Regions from separate parts of the Streptococcus dentalis genome, predicted to be linked through region 2. Evidence: predicted binding sites of a transcription regulator. Region 2 holds the regulator's gene; the other holds the start of a gene.
The links. The regulator HrcA, encoded in region 2, represses chaperone genes, less so after heat shock. The targets are predictions, from matches to a motif close to TTAGCACTCNNNNNNNNNGAGTGCTAA.
Positions count from the first base shown of each region.

Region 1 (4,431 bases), 140 kb from region 2:
CCGATTCGATTCGTGATTGCTGGATCCACTCATCTTCTAACACAAAAATCTTCAACAAAGTCCTCACTCCTTCCCCTCTACGAATATGTTCTATTTTACCATAAATGATGCCTGCTGAGCCACTCTTTCAAAAGAGACTTAATAGCCCTTCTACCTTTTCTCCTTAACAAAAAAACTCTCCCGGAGGAATCCGGAAGAGCTTGCGCAAGGGGAATTTGAAAAATATTTTTTAATATGAAAAAGGTCGATAAAATCTATGCTATGTTCAAACTCTCATTTTACTAACAGCGATATTACGATCAAGTTTTATTGTCAATAGACATGTATGTGGGAAGTTCTCCCCTTGCAACAATGTAGACCTGTGATCTACTCTTACTAGTATACACTAGAATTATTACAAAATCAGTTAATTTGTATTGCAATTTGTTGGCAAATATCCCTCTGCCTAAAAACACCGCAAATGCTTGATTCCCAAGCATCTACGCAAGTCCTCTTTAATTAGTATTTATCATTTCTGTTACAAAATTTAAAATAAAAATATTATTCCATAACAAATGAAAATTCCAAAACAAGATAAAAAGGGAGGAAAGAATCTTCCACTCCCTTTGAGCTAGTAGGACGATTAACCAGGCCGCAACATAGTGGCTACCGTCCAACGATGAGAGGCATAGCCTCAATCATTTGTAACAGTTACGACAGAAAATAAAGAAGGCCAATAACGCCTTCTTTATTTTCTTAGTAAGACACTACGGCAAGGCACCATGGTGCTTGCCATAACAATAAATGCACCTGATCAATTAATCAAGGGGTTACGACGTGAAAAGGGAGGAACGATATTTTCCTCCCTTTGAGCTAGTAAGATGATTAGGTAGGCCGCAACATAGCGGCTACCGTCCAATGATTCGGTGCTTTAGCACCAATCATTGGTATCAGGTTACATCATCCCACCCATCATGCTTGGATCCATTCCTGGTCCTGCTGGGGCTGCTGGTTCTGGTTTGTTGGCTACGACTGCTTCGGTCGTCAAGATCAGACTCGCTACGGAAGCGGCGTTTTGAAGGGCTGAACGGCTCACTTTAACTGGGTCGATGATTCCTGCATCAATCATATTCACCCATTCACCTGTTGCGGCATTGAAACCTGTTCCGACTTCGGCATTTTTCAAGCGATCAATCACAATAGATCCTTCGTAACCGGCATTGTGGGCAATTTGGCGCACCGGTTCTTCCAAAGCACGAAGAACGATATTGCGTCCGGTCGCTTCATCTCCTTCTAATTCAAGGGCTGCGACTGCAGAGATGACATTGACAAGGGCTGTACCACCTCCGGCAACGATCCCTTCTTCAACGGCTGCGCGAGTCGCATTAAGGGCATCTTCGATACGAAGTTTCATTTCTTTCAATTCTGTTTCTGTTGCAGCACCGACCTTGATTACGGCAACACCACCAGACAATTTAGCCAAACGTTCTTGTAATTTTTCACGGTCAAACTCAGAGGTTGTGGTTTCGATTTGTGACTTGATAACAGCCACACGGTTAGCGATCGCTTCTGGGTTACCAGAACCTTCGACAATGACAGTACTGTCTTTATCGACTGAAACTTTAGCTGCTTGACCAAGTGCTTCAATGGTTGCATCTTTCAATTCCAAACCAAGATCGTCTGTAATGACTGTACCACCTGTCAAGATGGCAATGTCTTCTAGCATGGCTTTGCGGCGATCTCCAAATCCTGGTGCCTTGACAGCTACGACATTAAAGGTACCGCGGATCTTGTTCAAGACAAGTGTTGGAAGAGCTTCGCCATCGACATCATCAGCGATGATCAAGAGTGGACGGTTGCTTTGAAGAATGCTTTCCAACAATGGCAAGATTTCTTGGATATTTGAAATCTTCTTGTCAGTGATCAAAATGTATGGATTTTCAAGGTCTGCCACCATTTTTTCATTATCAGTGACCATGTATTGTGAAAGGTAACCACGGTCAAACTGCATTCCTTCAACGACTTCCAGTTCTGTCTCCATTCCACGAGACTCTTCAATCGTGATAACTCCATCTTTGCCAACTTTTTCCATGGCCTCAGAGATGTACTCACCGACTTTTTCAGAACGAGAAGACACAGCAGCTACTTGAGCAATCGCTTCCTTGCTCGATACTGGGATCGCATTGTTTTTCAAAGCTTCTACTGCTGTTGCAACAGCAGTCTCAATCCCACGACGGATGCCAATTGGATTAGCACCTGCAGTGACGTTTTTGATTCCTTCACGGACGATGGCTTGAGTCAAAACCGTTGCAGTTGTTGTACCGTCACCTGCGATATCATTGGTCTTAGAAGCCACTTCTGACACCAATTTAGCACCCATATTTTCAAAATGGTCTTCCAATTCGATTTCTTTTGCGATGGTCACCCCATCATTTGTGATCAAGGGTGAACCAAATGATTTTTCAAGAACCACATTGCGACCTTTAGGGCCCAACGTAACTTTCACTGTATCTGCTAAGACATCGACACCACGGACCATTGCAGAACGTGCATCAGATGAAAATTTAATATCTTTTGCCATTTCTCTTACCTCTTTCTTCTCTTACTCTACAATTGCAAGAATGTTTGCTGTTCCAACGATGGTGTAGGTTTCTTCCCCATCTTTAACTTCAATTCCTGCATGGCTTTCAACCAAAACGTGGTCTCCTGCTTTTACAGCTGGAGCAATGAGTTCGCCACTTAGGGTACGCACACCTTCGCCAACGGCCACTACTTCAGCTGTTTTTGTATCGGCCTTGCTCGCACCTGCGAGGACAAAACCTCCAACAGTCTGTTCTTTTTCTTCTACTTTTAAGACCACACGGTCTCCTAATGGTTTTAACATGTTCATTCCTCCATACGTGTTTTTAGCACTCTCTATACGTAAGTGCTAACTTATGTTTCTATTGTATCACTTGGTCAGAAATAGTCAAGAAAAAAACACCTCAAAAATAGATGAGATGTTTCTAAAATATCAATTTAAAATTGTCAATTTTTGATTGAAATCGTCGATCACTTTTTGAAGATTGATCCGCCCGCGGTAGATGCCATATCCAAAAACAATCATGCCTAAAATTCCAACCAAGGCTAGTAAAATCCCGAGGATCAAGAGTGGGAGGAAACTTTTGTGAAAGAGATAGATCAATACCACACCAATACTGGCAATGATAAAGAGTAAGCTGAACCAACGACCAAGGTTTTCAAGCATGTGGCGTTGGTACTTGATTTCTGTTTCATATCCATTGACAAGTTCTTGTTTTGTAACCATGGGATTCCTCCTTATAAAAATTGAGAATGAAGTGCAAGTAAAGGAGGTCAATTCACTTCATTCTCAAAAACTCCTACTAGCAAATTCGTTTTTTCTTTTCCTTAGTATTTAAGATGTGGGTCGAAGATACCAAGGGCAACACCGATCAAAGCAACTACAACGAGAAGTAACATGACTTTGTTTGGTGAAATTTTTTTCTTAGACATCAACCACCAGCAAAGAGTGATGAAGGCTGCTGTCAAGAGACCTGGATAAACACCATCGATCTTTTCTTGGATGTTCAAGAAGACTTTTCCTTCAGAATTCTTGAATTGAAGGGCTGTTGTAACAGATACCCAAGTAGCTGCTACGGCACCGATAACCATACCACCGACAACGCTGATCGCTTTACGAAGAGCTTGTCCTTTTGGTCCTACAAGGAATTCAACGGCTTTATCCCCTAATTGGTAACCTTTGAAGAAGGCAAAGCGCATACCAAAGTAGACTAAGAGGTTCCATACGACGATGTAGAAGAGAGCACCAGCGACGTTACCACCTTTAGAAAGACCAAGGGCAATCCCTAAGAGAACTGGGATCAAGGTACCAACAACCAATGAGTCACCAATACCAGCGATTGGTCCCATCAAACCGGCACGCATACCGTTGATGGTTTCGCCATCCACTGCATCTCCGTTTGCACGCGCTTCTTCCAAACCAGCTGTGATCCCTACAACAAGAGATCCAAGTTGTGGTTCAGTGTTGAAGAAGGCCGTATAGGTTTGCATAGCATCCTTTTGTTCCTCTTTTGTGTCATACATTTCTTCTACGATTGGAAGCATAGAAGTCAAGTACCCGAAGGTTTGCATATGTTCTTGAGAGAAACAAGTCAAATGACCATAATACCAATGATGGAATGCTTTTGCTAATGTTTTCTTTGAAATTTTCTTTCTATCAGCCATTTTAAATATCCTCCTCATCATCGTCTAGATCCACCGCTCCAGCCGGAGCAGCTTTCATCGATTTGATCACTTCAAGTTCATAGTAGATTACTGCAAAGATTAATGAAACAACGGCACTGGATACCAAGTTCAATCCGAGAGATTTTGCCAAGGTAAATCCAACAAAGAATGGAATGAAGTCAGTTGCTTCTGTAACAATTTGTTTCA
Region 1 covers NZ_CP139418.1:201,029-205,459, forward strand. Annotated here, with positions in the region: gene SM121_RS00945 (response regulator transcription factor) at 1-58, opposite strand, end outside; gene groL (chaperonin GroEL) at 935-2,560, opposite strand; gene groES (co-chaperone GroES) at 2,582-2,863, opposite strand; gene SM121_RS00960 (hypothetical protein) at 2,993-3,286, opposite strand; gene SM121_RS00965 (PTS system mannose/fructose/sorbose family transporter subunit IID) at 3,388-4,242, opposite strand; gene SM121_RS00970 (PTS mannose/fructose/sorbose/N-acetylgalactosamine transporter subunit IIC) at 4,226-4,431, opposite strand, start outside.
Region 1: groES (co-chaperone GroES) is a predicted target of HrcA. The motif match lies at 2,886-2,912, and genes of this name have one in related genera.

Region 2 (4,431 bases):
CTGTTTCGAGTGATTCTGGACGCACCATTCAAACCATGGGAATTATTCTTCAAGAACTTGGTCTGACAGGAAAAATCCCTTATCGTTATGACAAACGGATCCGCGAGTGGTGTTTTGGTAGTTTTGACGGTGCTTATGATGGTGATCTCTTTATGGGGGTCTTACCTCGTGTCTTTAAGGTCGATGATTTCCATCAGTTGAGCCTGATGGAGTTAGCAGAAGGAATCGTCGAAGTGGATACCACTGGTTGGGCTGAATCCTGGGGAGCCTTGAGTAGTCGGATCAAAGAAGGTTTTGAAGCCATCGCAAAAGAGGTAGAAGCAGCTGGCGGTGGCAATGCTATTGTGGTCAGCCATGGTATGACGATTACGACCTTGATTTATCTCATCGATCCTAAGGCTGTCGAAGAATTAGTCTTGGACAACGGAAGCGTGACGGTTTTGGCCTATAAAGATGGTGCCTTTCATATTGAAAAGATTGGGGATCTGTCCTATCGTAAGGTGGGAGCAAAACTTCTAGAGGGTGGCCATGACGAATAAGTATAGACGCGCACGAAAAAAACGTAAGAAGTGGTGGCCTTACCTATTGAGTTTCTTTCTTCTTGTGGTCCTTGGATCGGGAATTGGTGTTTACTTAGCCAAGCCGAGCTTGTTTTCAGGGCTTCAGTTTTGGAAGGCTAAAAAAACAGCTGTAACGACTCCCTCTTCTTCTAAGAAAAAGAAAGAAAAATCAGATTTACCAGCCGTTTCGACCAAAGACTGGCAGTTGATCTTGGTCAATCGTGATAATGTGAAGCCTGAGCTGAACCCACAATTGACAGATGTGGATGCTATCAAAGTGGATAGTCGGATTGTAGAACCAACTCGTCAATTCTTAGAAGCGGCTCGAAAAATTGCCCCAGAAGAAACCTTGATATCAGGCTATCGAAGTGTGGCCGAGCAAACAGAGCTCTATAATGAGCGTGTTGCGCAACTAGAGGCTAGTGGTCTTTCGCACGAAGAAGCTGAAAAGCAGGTGCAGACCCAGGTACAGGTCCCTGGTGCGAGTGAACACCAGACGGGGCTTGCGATTGATATGAGTGTCGAAGCTGGTCAAAGTGATGAGTTGGGCATGCAGCTGGCTGCCATCGCACCGCAATATGGCTTTGTCCTTCGCTACCCAGATGGGAAGAGCAACATCACGGGTGTGAATTTTGAGAATTGGCATTTCCGTTATGTTGGCGTAGAAAACGCTCAGTATATGGCCAACCATCAGCTAGTGTTGGAAGAATATATTCAACTCTTGAAAAAAGCTGGCAAATAAGAGGAGATTCATTTCTCTAGGTCTTAAGAATGATTTTTAGCACTCTTTAAAAAAGAGTGCTAATTTTTTGGTTTTTTCTCTTGACTTTCTTTTGGATGGGTGTATAATAGAATCATGGTTTAGCACTTGAGTGTTTAGAGTGCTAAAAAATGAAAGAGAGGTGAGGTCATGGTTACAGAACGTCAAAATGAGATTCTTAATCTTGTCGTTGATATCTTTACCAAGACCCACGAACCAGTCGGTTCAAAAGCGCTACAAGATGTGATTCAATCCAGTAGTGCGACCATTCGAAACGACATGGCTGCCCTCGAAAAACAAGGCTTACTAGAAAAGGCCCACACTTCGAGTGGCCGCATGCCTAGCCAAGCTGGTTTTCAATATTTTGTTCAGAACTCGCTTGATCTAGAGTTGATTGATGAACAGGATGTCTACCAGGTGGTGAAAGCCTTTGATTTCGAAGCCTTTAAGTTAGACGATATCTTGGATGCTACGGCCAAGTTGCTAGCCCAGATGACGGGTTACACCGCAGTGATTCAGGATGTGGAGCCGACACGTCAGCGCTTGACCGGTTTTGAGATTGTTCCATTGTCCAATCACGATGCCTTAGCGGTGTTGACCTTGGAAGAATCAAAGCCTGTCACCGTCCAGTTTGCCATTCCAAAGAATTTCTTAACCAGTGACTTGGAAATCTTCCACCAGCTGGTTCAAGAACGCTTCATTGGAAATACGGTTTTGGATATCCACTACCGCTTGCGAACGGAGATTCCACAGATTGTACAGCGCTATTTCAAGACGACAGACAATGTGCTGGATCTCTTTGATTACGTCTTCTCGCAACTGTTTCAAGAACTGGTCTTTGTAGAAGGAAAGGTTTCATCCTTAACCTACGCCGATCTTCAGACCTATCAGTTCTTAGATAATCCCCAACACGTAGCCTTGGAGTTACGAGGGGGAATGCCAGAAGACCAAATGACCCAGATCCTGGTTGCGGAATCCCAAGAGAAGGCTTTGAAAAATGTGACGGTCATTAGTCACAAGTTCCTGGTTCCTTATCGTGGGATGGCCCTCATGCATGTGATCGGTCCCGTAGAGATGGACTACAGGCGTGTGATTAGCCTGGTCAATGTCATCGGCCGGGTACTGGTTATGAAGTTGACGGATTACTACCGTTACCTCAACAGCAACCATTATGAAGTAAATTAAGACCAAATGAAAGGGGTGTATGCCTTGACAGAAGATATCAAAAAAGAAGACGTGAAAGAAGAGGAAGTTGCCCAAACAACCGAAGAAGTTGTAGAGGAGTCCAACCAACCTTCTGAGTTAGAAGAAGCACAAGCGCGTGCCGAGGAATTTGAAAACAAATACCTTCGTGCTCATGCAGAAATGCAAAACATTCAGCGCCGTGCCAATGAAGAACGTCAACAATTACAAAAATACCGTAGCCAAGATTTGGCAAAAGCGATCTTACCATCACTGGACAACCTCGAACGTGCCCTTGCCGTCGAAGGGTTGACAGATGATGTGAAGAAGGGCTTGGAAATGGTCCAAGAAAGTTTGGTACATGCTCTGAAAGAAGAAGGAATCGAAGAGATTCCAGCGGACGGAGCCTTTGACCATAACTACCACATGGCCATCCAAACCTTACCTGCAGATGACGAACATCCAGCAGACACCATCGCACAAGTCTTCCAAAAAGGCTACAAACTCCATGACCGCATCCTGCGCCCAGCCATGGTAGTAGTATATAACTAGGCTACCTTGTCCGAAACGACACTAAACTATGAAAGAAAGATAAAACGCAAGCCGGAGGCTTGCAAGGAAGATATTTCCCGCCGTGGTGAAAGTTTCAGTAGCTTGTGCTACTGAAATAGGGGATTTTTGAGACAGTAGGCTCAAAAATAAGTGATGAAATCCCGAAGGGAGTTGCTCACGTCGTCACCACTTAAGGGAAATATCAAAAAGAAAAAAAGAAGATAAAACTTAAGGAGAAAAACATATGTCTAAAATTATCGGTATTGACTTAGGTACAACAAACTCAGCAGTAGCAGTTCTTGAAGGAACTGAATCAAAAATTATCGCAAACCCAGAAGGTAACCGCACAACTCCATCTGTTGTGTCATTCAAAAACGGTGAAATCATCGTTGGTGATGCTGCAAAACGTCAAGCAGTCACAAACCCAGATACGATCATCTCTATCAAATCTAAGATGGGTACTTCTGAAAAAGTTTCTGCAAACGGTAAAGAATATACACCACAAGAAATTTCAGCTATGATTCTTCAATACTTGAAAGGTTACGCTGAAGATTACCTTGGTGAAAAAGTAACGAAAGCAGTTATCACAGTTCCAGCTTACTTCAACGATGCGCAACGTCAAGCAACTAAAGACGCTGGTAAAATCGCTGGTCTTGAAGTAGAACGTATCGTCAACGAACCAACAGCAGCAGCCCTTGCTTATGGTTTGGATAAGACTGATAAAGAAGAAAAAATCTTGGTATTCGACCTTGGTGGTGGTACATTCGACGTATCTATCCTTGAATTGGGTGATGGTGTCTTTGATGTATTGGCAACTGCAGGGGATAACAAACTCGGTGGTGACGACTTTGACCAAAAAATCATCGACTACATGGTTGAAGAATTCAAGAAAGAAAATGGTATCGACTTGTCAACAGACAAGATGGCGCTTCAACGTTTGAAAGACGCAGCTGAAAAAGCGAAGAAAGACCTTTCTGGTGTGACTTCAACTCAAATCAGCTTGCCATTCATCACTGCAGGCGCTGCTGGACCTCTTCACTTGGAAATGACCTTGACTCGTGCAAAATTCGACGATTTGACTCGTGACCTTGTAGAACGTACGAAAACTCCAGTTCGCCAAGCCCTTTCAGATGCAGGTTTGAGCTTGTCAGATATCGACGAAGTGATCCTTGTCGGTGGTTCAACTCGTATTCCTGCCGTTGTTGAAGCAGTTAAGGCTGAAACTGGTAAAGAACCAAATAAATCAGTGAACCCTGACGAAGTTGTGGCTATGGGTGCTGCGATCCAAGGTGGTGTGATCACTGGTGATGTGAAAGACGTTGTCCTTCTTGACGTAACACCATTGTCACTTGGTATCGAAACAATGGGTGGAGTCTT
Region 2 covers NZ_CP139418.1:62,680-67,110, reverse strand. Annotated here, with positions in the region: gene SM121_RS00330 (histidine phosphatase family protein) at 1-539, shown strand, start outside; gene SM121_RS00325 (M15 family metallopeptidase) at 529-1,302, shown strand; gene hrcA (heat-inducible transcriptional repressor HrcA) at 1,471-2,505, shown strand; gene grpE (nucleotide exchange factor GrpE) at 2,530-3,054, shown strand; gene dnaK (molecular chaperone DnaK) at 3,299-4,431, shown strand, end outside.